3 regions of the Sorangium sp. So ce836 genome follow, and region 3 is predicted to be linked to each of the others. Evidence: riboswitches for the same ligand, from Rfam matches in the RefSeq annotation. Region 3 holds a riboswitch; each other region holds the start of a gene.
The links. A riboswitch is a leader RNA that binds a small molecule or an ion and turns the genes downstream of it on or off. The one in region 3 is predicted to bind cobalamin.
Positions count from the first base shown of each region.

Region 1 (4,058 bases), 6.0 Mb from region 3:
ATCGAGACCGCGCCGTTCCCCGTGATCGCCGCGGTCAACGGCTTCGCGCTGGGCGGGGGCTGCGAGCTCGCCCTCGCCTGCGACTTCATCTACGCCGCGGAAGGCGCCAAGCTCGGCCAGCCCGAGGTGAACCTGGGCGTCATCCCCGGGTTCGGCGGCACCCAGCGGCTGCTGCGGCGGGTCGGCCCCGGCCGCGCGCGCGAGCTCATCTACTCAGGCGACATGATCACCGCCGAGCAGGCGCTCTCGATCGGCCTCGTCAACGCCGTCTTCCCGGCGGCCGAGCTCCTCGCGCGCGCCCGCGAGACCGCCCTCAAGATCGCCTCGCGCGGGCCGCTCGCCGTCGCCGCCGCCAAGCGCGTCATCCTGCGCGGCGAGAGCCTCGACCTCACCGCCGCCAACGAGCTGGAAGCCCAGGCCTTCGCCGCGCTCTTCGGCAGCGAGGACCAACAGCTCGGAATGAAAGCGTTCCTGGCGAAATCGCAGGCCACGTTCACAGGAAAGTGAGTTTCCGAACAGCGGGCCGGAAGACCCAAAAAAAGACCGCGTGTCATGCTGGAGGGGGGCCAGACATGACCGCGGCAGGGAAACCGCAGCGGCGCGGAGAACGTCCGCTGCGGTGCTCGAAATAGCCCGCACGCGCTCCGGGCCGGGGGGGGAAACCGCGCCGGTGCGCATGCGGTGCTCGGAGTGTGGCACCCGGAAGCAGGTTGTCGATAACAAAGTGCAACCGATGCACGCGGATGAGCGGATTGCTCCCAGCACGATGACAGCCAGGAGACGGCGCAGCGCGCACACCGCCGATTCCCGCGAATGCGCGTTCGAGCCGGGCATACCCGCGCGGGAGCAGCGTCCGGCGGAGTCGCTCGCCGCACGCTCGAAAAGAGAGCACGAGAGCCCGCCCCGTCACGTCAGGCTCCGCGACGAAGCGAGCCAGACACGGAACACTTGCTCACAAGTAAAGAGCCAGGACGAACAAAGCACACTGCGGCGAGAAAATCACCGGAACGTGCGCCGCACGCGCGGGGCGGCGCACGCTCCGAGCGGGCCCCGGGGGCGAGCGGCGATCCCAGGACGAGCAAGTAAAGAGACTTTAACTACAGAAACACATCGCTTGCAGCTTTTTCGAGGAAGCTTGTCCGCGTGCGTCTCGGTCAATTTCGCGGACTCCACGTTGCGCGCGGAGGACGCGAGCGCGCATCGCGCTGCCTGTCGGCGCGACAGGGCGGCGCCACGCGCGCAGGACACCACGGCAGCGGCGGACCGGCCGCTCGCAATGGCGCGAGGGCGGGCGCGGGACAGCGCGGGCCCCCGCCGCGCCGGACCTCCGGACGCCGGGAGCGCTCCGCGGACCGCGGCGGGCTGGACGGCACGCGGCGGCAGCCCGCGCGCGCGGTTCGTCACGGAGCTCGGTCCGGCGTGAGGCGCGCCCGCGCGGACCGCGGAGACAGCCGCCGCGAGCGCACCCGCGCGCGCCGCGAGACGGCCGCCGCGAGCGCACCCGCGCGCGCCGCGAGACGGCCGCCGCGAACGCGCCCGCGCGCCTCGGGGCAGCCCCGCGAGGCGAGCGCCTGCCCCGCGGCCGCGGCGCGACGTCCTTGACGCCGGGCGCGAAACGGGACTACCGAGCATCCATCTGACAATCCACACCTCGGGTGCCCTCTGGGCATAACAGGGAAGCCGGTGCGAAACCGGCGCGGTACCGCCACCGTGAGTGGGGAGCCGCCTCCAAAGACCACTGGGCCTCTGAAGAGGCCTGGGAAGGTGGACGCGGCGCTGGGAGCCCGAAAGGCTCCCTGAACCCATGAGCCGGGAGACCTACCCGAGCCCCCCACGAGGTGCAGCTTGCGCACGTCTTCGTGGCGTTCGGGTGCGGACTTCACCCGGAGCGCCGAAATCGGTCTTCACGGCCGCGCTATATCCATCGCCGCCGTGCTCTTCGCGACGCTGCTCGCGCCCCGGCCCGCGGCCGCGATGCACCTCGCGGAGGGCGTCCTGCCGCTCGGCTGGTGCGCGGTCTGGAACGCGCTCGCCCTGCCCTTCGTCGCCGTCGCCCTCCACCTGCTCCGGCGCCGCACCCAGAACGACGCCTTCTACAAGCCGTTCGTCGGCCTCATCGCCGCCGCCGTCTTCGCGATCTCGTGCATGCCCGTGCCGGTGCCGACCGCAGGGACCTGCTCCCACCCGTGCGGCACCGGGCTCGCCGCGGTGCTCATCGGCCCCTGGATGACCGTCCTCGTCACCGTGGTGGCGCTCCTCATCCAGGCCCTCTTCCTCGCCCACGGCGGGCTCACCACGCTCGGCGCCGACGTCGCGTCGATGGGCATCGCGGGCGCGTTCACCGGATACCTCGTCTTCCGGCTCGCGCGGCGCTGCGGCGCGAGCCTCTGGGTCGCGGGGTTCCTGGCCGGCGTGACGTCCGACTGGGCCACGTACGCGACCACGGCGCTCGAGCTCGCGCTCGGGCTCGCGGGCGACGGGTCGGTGGGATCCATGTTCACCGGCGTCGCCCTCGCCTTCGTCCCCACCCAGCTGCCGCTCGGCCTGCTCGAGGGCGCCATGACCGCGGGAGCGCTCGTCTTCCTGCGCGCCCGGCGGCCCGACATCCTCGAGCGGCTCCAGGTCGTCCCGCTCCCCGCGGGGGCGTCGTGACGCGGCGGGCCGCGCACCGCGCGCTGCCGGCGCTCGCGGGGGGCGCGCGCGCCGCGGCGCTGCGGCTCGCCGCCGCGCTCCCGGCCGCCGCCGCGCTCTGCCTCGCCGCGTGCGGCAACGCCTCGTGGGACGGGATCGACGAGGCCGTCGTCCGCCGCGTCGCCGAGGACGCCGGCCGCCACGACACGGGGCCGCTGTTCGCGGGCCTCGAGGGCGACCTCCTGCTCTTCGCGTTCCTCTGGGCAGGGCTCCTCTCCGGCTTCGCCCTCGGCTACTTCTCGCGCGTGCTCTTCGTGGAGCGCGCCGGCCAGCCCGCCGGCAAGCCCGGCGGCGACGGGCTCCGTGCGGATTGACCCCCCCGCGCGGCTCCGCGACGTGGATCCCCGGCTCCGCCTCGGGGCCGCCGTGGCCGCGTGCTGCGTCGCCGCGGGCGCGCGCTCGCCCTGGACGCCGGCCGCGCTGCTCGCCGTCGCGTGCGCGGCCCTCGCCCTCCAGGGCATGAGCGCGGGCGCCGTCCTCCGCGCCTTCGCGCCCGCCGCGTGGCTCGGAGGGCTCGCCGCGGCCCTCGCGCTCGCGCTCACCCCGGGCGAGCCGCTCCTCGCGGGCGCGCCGTTCCCGCTCGACGCGATCGCGCGCGACGGGGCCCGCCGCGCCGCGGTCATCGCCGCGCGCGTCCTCGCGGCCGCCGCGGTGCTCCGGTGGCTCTCGAACGCCGCCGCGCCCGCCGAGATCGAGGCGGCGCTCGCCGGGCTCGGCGCGCCCGCGGCCCTCGTCGAGCTGCTCGCGCTCGCGCGGCGCTTCGCCGGCGTGCTCCAGCGCGCCGCCGACAGCGCGTGGAGCGCCGCCGCGCTCCGCGGCGGGTTCGCGCGCCCGGGCGCCGCCGCGCGCTCGGCCGGCGCCGTCGCGGGCGTCGTGGCGCTCCGGACCCTGGAGCGCTCCGAGCACGCCGCCGTCGCCATGCAGCTCCGCGGCTACCGGGGGGAGCTCCCCGTCGCCGACCGCCGGCCGAGCGCGCCCGCCGCGAACCTCGCGTTCGCCGCCCTCGCCCTCGCGGCCCTCGGGCTCAGCGTCGCCGCCGGAGCGGCGGGATGAGCGCGATCGCCCTCCGTGCCCCCAGGGTCGGCTACCGCGGCGCCGAGCCCGCGCTGCGCGACGTGCGCCTCGACGTCGCCGAGGGCGAGTCCGTGGCGGTGCTCGGCGGCAACGGCGCCGGCAAGACCGCGCTGCTCCGGACGCTCGTCGGGCTCCTCCCCGCGCCCGGCGGCAGCGTCGAGATCGCGGGCCGCCGCGTGGGCTCGCCCTCGGACGCCGTGGCCGCGGGCGCCGCGCTCGTGCTCCAGGACCCGGACGACCAGCTGCTCGGCGCGACGCTCCTCGACGACGTCCTGTTCGGCCCGCGGAACCTG
Region 1 covers NZ_CP102233.1:634,496-638,553, reverse strand. The annotation lists gene NQZ70_RS02440 (enoyl-CoA hydratase/isomerase family protein) at 1-507, shown strand, start outside; cobalamin riboswitch at 1,637-1,841, shown strand; gene NQZ70_RS02435 (energy-coupling factor ABC transporter permease) at 1,975-2,652, shown strand; gene NQZ70_RS02430 (hypothetical protein) at 2,649-3,005, shown strand; gene NQZ70_RS02425 (CbiQ family ECF transporter T component) at 2,995-3,744, shown strand; gene NQZ70_RS02420 (energy-coupling factor ABC transporter ATP-binding protein) at 3,741-4,058, shown strand, end outside.
Region 1: linked by a shared signal. The riboswitch ahead of NQZ70_RS02435 (energy-coupling factor ABC transporter permease) and the one ahead of NQZ70_RS24120 (ribonucleoside-diphosphate reductase subunit alpha) in region 3 are both predicted to bind cobalamin.

Region 2 (4,058 bases), 4.8 Mb from region 3:
ACGAACGTGTCGGGCACCTCGGTCGGCTCCACCCGGATCGCGAGGTTCTTCATCGCCTCGCGCTCGAGCCGCTCCTTCAGGTGACGGCTCGTCAGGAACTTCGACTGCTTGCTCTTGCCGGCGAAGGTCGACGTGTTGACGCCGATCTTCATCTTGATCGTCGGCTCCTCGACCACGATCCGCGGCAGCGACTCGGGGGTCGCCGGGTCCGCGATCGTGTCGCCGATGGTGACCGAGTCGAGCCCCGCGATGGCGACCACCTCGCCCGCGGCGGCGCTCTCGACCGCGACCCGCTTCAGCCCCTCGTAGGCGTAGAGCATCTTCACGTAGCCGCGCGACTGCCCGCCCTCGCCGAGGAGCGCGACGTCGGCGCCGGACCGGGCGGTGCCCCGGACCACGCGGCCGACCGCGAGCCGGCCCACGTAGTCGTCGTGGGTCGTGTTGCAGACGATGACCTGGAGCGGCCCGTCGGGGTCGCCGGAGGGGCCGGGCACCCGCTCGAGGATGGTCTCGAAGAGCGGCTCCAGGTCCTTGGCTTCGTGCTCGAGCTCGCGCTTCGCCTGGCCGAGCTTCCCGATCGCGTAGAGCGTCGCGAAGTCCATCTGCCCGTCGCTCGCCTCGAGATCGCAGAAGAGGTCGAACACCTCGGAGAGCACCTCGTGGGCGCGCGCGTCGCTCCGGTCGATCTTGTTGATGACCACGATGACCGGGAAGCCGCGCTGGAGGCACTTCGAGAGCACGAACCGCGTCTGCGGCAGCGGGCCCTCGGCGGCGTCGACGAGGAGCAGCGCCCCGTCGGCCATCATCAGGGTGCGCTCGACCTCGCCGCCGAAGTCGGAGTGGCCGGGCGTGTCGACGATGTTGATCTTGACCCCGCGGTACCGGATGCTCGTGTTCTTCGCGAGGATGGTGATGCCGCGCTCCCGCTCGAGATCGTTCGAGTCCATGACGCGCTCGGCCACGACCTCGTTCTCTCGGAAGGCGCCCGCCTGGCGGAGCATGTGATCGACGAGCGTGGTCTTCCCGTGGTCGACGTGGGCGACGATGGCGATGTTGCGGAGGTCGTTACGCGGCATATACGGCGGCGGCCGTGTAGCACGCGACCCACGGAGGAGCGAGCCCATCCTCGCCAGAGCCCGAACGTTCGGCCGGCGCGCGGACGTCGCGCGGCGAGCGCTCTCGTTCAGGTGGCGCGCGCGAGGCGGGCGCATGGCGAGGGACGCGCGCGGAGCGGGCGAGGTGAGCGGGAGCGATTGACAGCCGGAGGTGCATCCTCCTAGGGTGCGCGCCGCGCTGGTGCCTGGGCGCTCGCTCAGGCTGAATAGGGAACCCGGTGAGATTCCGGGGCTGCCCCGCAGCGGTAAGCGAGAACGACCTCCACCCCACGCACTGGCCCGATGAGGGCTGGGAAGCGGTGGACAGTAGGAAGCCGGCGCGGCCGGAGCGCTCGCGAGCCCGAAGACCTGCCCGCGCCCGGCGACGGGGACACATCCGACGCCGGTTCGACCTGGGAGCCTCGAGGGAGGCGGTGAGGTCCGAGCCGGTGCAGCCCTGCGCACGTCCCGGATCCCGAGCCGCCCCCCGCGTTGCCTTTCGGTCGCCCGCGGGGGCGAGAGGTCGGTCCAGGGCATCGCGCCGTGGGCGACCTTTTCCTCCTCCCGGAGCTCGATGCGAGCGGCCCGGCGCCGCTCCGCGCGATTGCGCGAAGGAGGACATGAATGCTGCGCGAGAACGTCACGAAGGGCCACGGACACCGTCATCGACTCCATCGGATCGCCGCGCTGGCGATCTCGCTGTTCGCCGCGCCGCCAGCGCGCGCCCAGGAAGAGCCCATCGAGGTCACGGTGCACGCGGAGAAGCCGGGCAGCGAGGCCGCCTCGCGCGTCTCGGTCGGGCACCGCGAGCTCGAGCTCAGGCCGCGGCTCCGGCCGGGCGACATCCTCGAGTCGGTCCCCGGGCTCTTCGCCGTGCAGCACGCCGGCGGCGGCAAGGCGAACCAGTACTTCCTGCGCGGCTTCGACGCCGACCACGGGACCGACGTCGCGTTCTTCGTCGACGGGGTGCCCGTCAACCTGGTCAGCCACGGCCACGGGCACGGCTTCACCGACCTCTACTTCATGATCCCGGAGCTCGTGATCGGGCTCGACGGCTACAAGGGGCCCTATTACGCGAACATCGGCGATTTCGGCACGGCGGGCGCCGTCAACCTCCGCTTCGCCGAGAAGCTCGACGAGAGCACCGCGCAGCTCAGCGTGGGGCAGTACGGCATCCTGCGCGGCCTCGTGATCGCCTCGCCGGAGCTCGGCGACGAATGGCGCGCGGTGGCCGCGGCGGAGGTCTACCGGAACGACGGGCCGTTCCAGAGCCCGGAGCGGCTCAAGCGCTTCAACGTCTTCCTGAGGGCGACGCGCGACCTCGGCAGCACCGGCAAGGTCCAGGCGACGTGGATGTCCTACGGCTCGACCTGGTACGGCTCCGGCCAGATCCCGGCGCGCGCCGTGTGCGGCGAGGGGGAGCAGGGCGGTCTGAACCCGCCGCCCTCCGCCTTCGGGCAGCCGTGCATCGATCACTTCGGCGCCGTCGATCCGACCGAGGGCGGGTCGACCGCGCGGCACATGGCGTCGGTCTCCGCCTCGACCGCGTGGCGGGACGCCGACCTGAGCGCGATGGCTTACTTCCTCCGCTATCGCTTCACGCTGTACTCGAATTTCACGTTCTTCGCCGAGGATCCGGTCCACGGCGATCAGATCGAGCAGAACGACGACCGCACGGTGCTGGGCGCCGACTTCCGGTTCCGCAAGCAGATCGAGCACCGCGGGGCGAGGTTCACGACCTCGCTCGGCGCGCAGATCCGCGCCGACGCGATCGACAAGTCGCTCCACCACGACGAGGCGCGCGAGCGGCTCGAGGAGCGGGATCGGACCCACGTCGACGAGGGCCAGATCGGCGTGTACGTCGAGCAGGACGCCCGGCTCCGGCGCTGGCTCCGCCTCGTGCTCGGCGTGCGCGGGCAGTGGATCGACGTCAACGTGGACGACCTGCGCGAGGACCTCGAGGGGACGGGGAACCGGTCGAGCGGCGCGCGGGGGCAGATGCAGCTGCTCCCGAAGCTCTCGGCGATCGTCTCGCCGGCCGTCGGGCTCGATCTCTTCGCCCACTACGGGCGCGGCTTCCACTCGAACGACGCCCGGGGCGCGGTGCTGGGCCAGGGGGCGGCGACGCTGATCACCCCGGCGAAGGGCTACGAGGTCGGCGCGAGGGTCGCGCCCGTGCGCGGCCTCTCGCTCAGCGCGGCCGGGTTCCTGCTCGACCTCGACTCCGAGCTGGTCTGGAGCGGCGACGCCGGCGTGACCGAGGCGTCGGGGGAGACGCGGCGTTATGGGATCGAGATGGGCGCGCGCTACCGGCTCGGGAGCTGGCTCTTCGCCGACGTGGACGCGACCTTCACCCGCGCGCGCTTCCGCGCGAACGCCGGCAACGGGAGCGCGGTCGCGCTCGCGCCGACCCGGACGCTGACCGCGGGCATCGGCGTGCGCAGGGCGTTCGGCGCCTTCACGCCGTTCGCGGCGCTCCGGGTGAAGGCGATCGGCGCGCGGCCCGCGACCGAGGACGAGTCGCTCACCGCCGAGGGGTTCACGGTGGTCGACGCGAACGCGGGGCTCCGGTGGAGGAACGTCGAGGCGGCCGTGGACATCCAGAACCTGTTCGACGCGACGTGGCGCGAGGTCCAGTTCGCGAGCGACTCGCGGCTGCCGTACGAGCCGGCCGCGGTCACGGGGATCCACTACTCGCCGGGGTGGCCGTTCACGGCGATCGGGCGGGCGACGCTGTACTGGGAGTAGCCCGGGGGCCAAGAGCGTCGGCCGTCGTTCCTCGCCTTCCGTCATCCGTGTTCCGTCAAGCGCCAGCGCACGATCCTCCGCCGGCGCCGCGCCCGCGCCGCCGGCCGCCGTTGCGAAGCCGCGCGCCCTGGGCTTCCATGCCGCCGGCCCCGTGAGCACCCCGCCGCCCCCCAAGCTCCGCGCGCCGCTCACCCCGCGCGCCCGCGCCGAGCTCGT
Region 2 covers NZ_CP102233.1:1,883,648-1,887,705, forward strand. The annotation lists gene typA (translational GTPase TypA) at 1-1,124, opposite strand, end outside; cobalamin riboswitch at 1,293-1,471, shown strand; gene NQZ70_RS06995 (TonB-dependent receptor) at 1,719-3,842, shown strand; gene NQZ70_RS07000 (sensor histidine kinase) at 3,994-4,058, shown strand, end outside.
Region 2: linked by a shared signal. The riboswitch ahead of NQZ70_RS06995 (TonB-dependent receptor) and the one ahead of NQZ70_RS24120 (ribonucleoside-diphosphate reductase subunit alpha) in region 3 are both predicted to bind cobalamin.

Region 3 (4,058 bases):
GGTGGGGTTCTCGACGAAGAGGTTCAGCGACTGGCTCTGGTCGATGAAGGCGCCGCGATCCGCGGCCATGTCGATGAGCGACCGCATCGGGATCTCCCACGCCGTCCGGTACACGGCGCGGACCTCCTCCGGCAGCTCCTCGAGCCCCTGGACCGAGCCCTCCGCGAGCTTGAGCCGGGCGCGCACCGCGTCGGTCCAGGCGCCGCGCTGCTTGAGCTCCGCGACGAGATAGCGGTTCATCTGCAGGAAGTCGCCCGAGAGCGTCTCGCGCTTGAACAGGTTCGACACCTGCGGCTCGATGCACTCATAGCAGCCGGCGATCGACGCGATCGTGGCGGTCGGCGCGATCGCGACGAGCAGCGAGTTCCGCAGCCCCTCGGCGCGGATGCGGGCGCGGAGCGCCTCCCAGCGCGCTTCGTCCTGCGGCACGAGGCCCCACGCGTCGAACTGGAGCTCGCCGCGCGCCGCGCGCGTCTCGTCGAAGGCCGGGTGGCGCCCCTTCTCGGCGGCGAGGTCCGCGGACGTCGAGAGCGCGTGGTAGTACACCTCCTCGGAGATCCGCCTCGAGAGCTCCCGCGCGGCCTCCGCGTCGAAGGGCAGGCGCATCTGAAAGAACACGTCCTGCAAGCCCATGAGCCCGAGCCCCACCGGCCGCCAGCGGAGGTTCGAGCGCCTCGTCGAGGCGATGGGGTAGTAGTTGAGGTCGATGACGCGATCGAGCTGGCGGACCGCCGTCCGCACCGTGCGCGCGAGCTTGTCGAAATCGAACGCGACGGTGCCGTCCGCGCGCGCGGCCGTGTGGCGCGCGAGGTTGATCGAGCCGAGATTGCAGACGGCCGTCTCCTCCTTCGAGGTCACCTCGACGATCTCGGTGCAGAGGTTCGAGAGGTGCACGGTCCGGCCCGGCAGCGCCGTCTGGTTGCAGGCGCGGTTCGCCTTGTCCTTGAACGTCATCCAGCCGTTGCCCGTCTGCGCGAGCGTGCGCATCATCCGCGCGTAGAGCTCGCGCGCCTTCATCGTCTTCTTGGCGAGGCCCGCCCGCTCGGCCTCGGCATAACGGCGCTCGAACTCGTCGCCATAGAGATCGGGGAGATCGGGCACGTCCTTGGGATCGAACAGGCTCCATTCGCCGTCCGCCTCGACCCGCTTCATGAACAGGTCCGGGACCCAGCTCGCCAGGTTCAGGTTGTGCGTGCGCGCGGCCTCGTCTCCGGTGTTGTCGCGCAGCGCGAGGAACTCCTCGACGTCGGCGTGCCACGGCTCGAGGTAGACGCAGCAGGCGCCCTTGCGCTTGCCGCCCTGGTTCACGGCCGCGACGGACGCGTCGAGCGTCTTGAGCCACGGCACGATCCCGCTGGAGTGCCCGTTGGTGCTCTCGATGAGCGAGCCGCGCGACCGCACGCGGTGGTAGGCGAGCCCGATGCCGCCCGAGAACTTCGAGAGCATCGCGACGTCGGTGTAGCGCTGGTAGATGGTCTCGAGGTGGTCCTCCGGCGAGTCGAGCAGGAAGCAGCTCGAGAGCTGCTCGTGGCTCGTCCCGGCGTTGAACAGCGTGGGCGAGCTCGGGAGGTAGTCGAGCGACGAGAAGAGGCGATAGAGCTCGACGGCCTGCGCCGCCGTCTCGGACAGCGCGCAGGCGATCCGGAGGAAGAACTGCTGCGGCGTCTCGATGACGAGGCGCGTCTCGGGGTGCTTGAGGAGATAGCGATCGTAGAGGGTCCGCAAGCCGAAGTACTCGAGCTCATGGTCCCGCCCCGGCTCGATCGCGTCGTTCAGCTTGCGGGCGTTCTGCGCGACGAACCCGTGGAGCCGCTCGTTGATGAGGCCGAGCCGCCGCCCGACGGCGACGGACTGCGAGAAGGCGTGGATCTCCTGATTGCGGACCTCCTTGTCGATATAGGTCGCGAGCAGGCGCGCCGCGAGCTTCGCGTACTGGGGCTCATCCGCGATGAGCGACGCCGCCGTCTGGATGGAGAGCTGGTCGAGCTCGCGCGTCGTCGCGCCGTCGTAGAGGCCGCTGATCGTCTTTGTGGCGACGCGGAGCGCGTCCACGTCGGACAGGGCGAGGCAGCAGCGGCTCACCGCCCGGACGATCTTGTTGACGTCGACGGGCTCGCTCGACCCGTTGCGCTTCTTCACCCGCATCGTCGTGTGCGGGGGCGCCTCCTCGGCGCCTCCGGTCCTCGCGCTCCGCGCCCGCAACGGCGCCGCGCCGTTGCTCGTCGTCACTGTGTCGCTCAGCATGGCAATCCTCCTCGTCACGCTTCGTTCGGAGCGGTTCCAGACCGCTCGCGTCGAGACCGCGAGAGCGAAGAGGCCAGCCGATGCGCGCGAGCGCGCCGGCTCTCCAGGAGAGCCTTCGGACCGACCGCTCGCCCCCGCGGGCGAAAGGAAGACAACGCGGGAGGGGGTCGGAACCGGGACGGGCGCGAGGATAAGCGCCAGCTCGGACCCACCCGCCTCCCTCGAGGCTTCCAGGCCAAACCGGCGCAGGATGTCTCCCCAGCGCAGGATGTCGGCAGGTCTTCGGGCTCGCGAGCGCTCCGGCTCTCGCCGGCTTCCTACGGTCCACCGCTTCCCAGCCCGGAGGGCCAGTGCTCGTCGTGGAGATCGTTCTCGCTTACCGCTGCGGGGCAGCCCCGGATTCGCACCGGGTTCCCTTTTAAGCCCCGGGCCGAAGCCCGAGGCACCAACATGAGGCACTACATATTGCGGTGCGCGACTCCGGTCAAGCGATATGTTGGGGGTCCGGGCGAGCGCATGGATGTGGCGCGATCGCTGTCCAACGACGGATGCGCGCGCGACCGTCCAGGCCTGTGCTGCCTGTCCGACGCTCTTCAGAACGAGAGGGCGTGCACGGTCGAGCGAGGTTTGCGCGTCAGCGGTGCGCGACGGCGCGCAGATCGTCGAGCTAGGACACCGAACGGGTTGAAACCCGAGAAAATGAACCACAGAGGCACAGAGGGCACCGAGGGAAGAGAATTAAAAATTCCCATTTCTTCTCTCCCCTCTGTGCTCTCTGTGCCTCTGTGGTCCGAATCTCTTCATTCTCGGGCGTTTCAAGCTGATAGGTGCTCTAGGGGCAGGATGCGTTGGCGATCGCCACGGCGTCGAGATCGAAGACGCCCGTCGCGCCGGTCAAATCCGGCCGATCGGTGATTCGCACGTAGCGCGCGAAACTGAGATCGAGATCGGCGAGGTCGAAGGCGTCGCCGCCCGCGACCTCGGGGTCGGTTGGATCGAGGATGTTCGTGTCGGCGTTCGCCAGCACGGGGTGCCAGCCGGCGCAGGAGCCGTAGGGGGCCGCCGCGGCGGTGCACGGGAAGGCGATCCAGTCGACGCCGTTCTGGCTCACCTCGACGGTCGCGAGCTCGGCGAACACGGTGGTCGGGCCGGTCTCGAAGGGGTTCTCGAAGACGATGAAGTCCGGTCCTGGCCCGTCGACGATGAGGTTGCCCGAGAAGCCCAAGGTGACGGTGCCGCCGTTGCCGAGTGACACCACGTCGGTCGAGCCCCCGCAGCAACCTCCGCCCTTGGGAGGACCGAAGGCGATGTTCGGGAACCTGTCCTGCCCGTAGTTCGGGCCCGGCCCGAAGAGGTGGCTTACCACCTCGGAGGCGAACACCGTTTCCGCGCCCGTGCAGTCAACGACGCCGCCGCCGCCGCCGCCACCCGCGCCGCCGTCGCCCGCGGCACCGCCGCTGCCCACGCCGTCGCCGCCCGCGCCGCCGTCGCCCGCGGCACCGCCGCTGCCCACGCCGTGGCCGCCGTCGCCGCCGTCGCCGCCCGCGCCGCCGTCGCCGCCCGCGCCGCCGCCGCCGTCTCCGCCTGCGCCGTCGCCGCCAGATCCCCCTGCGCCGCCCGCGCCGCTCCCGGCGTCGCTCGACGACGTGGTCGCCCCGCCGCCCGAACCGGTGGCCCCGCCCTGACCGGCCGCGCCGCCGGATCCCTGCGCCGCCGTTCCCCCCATTCCCCCGGAGCCGCTCCCGGACGGCGAGCCCTCGGAGGAACAGGCGATGATCGTGAGCACCGACAGAAGCACGCTCGCGCGCGTGATA
Region 3 covers NZ_CP102233.1:6,645,678-6,649,735, reverse strand. The annotation lists gene NQZ70_RS24120 (ribonucleoside-diphosphate reductase subunit alpha) at 1-2,244, opposite strand, end outside; cobalamin riboswitch at 2,500-2,709, opposite strand; gene NQZ70_RS24115 (hypothetical protein) at 3,077-4,058, opposite strand, start outside.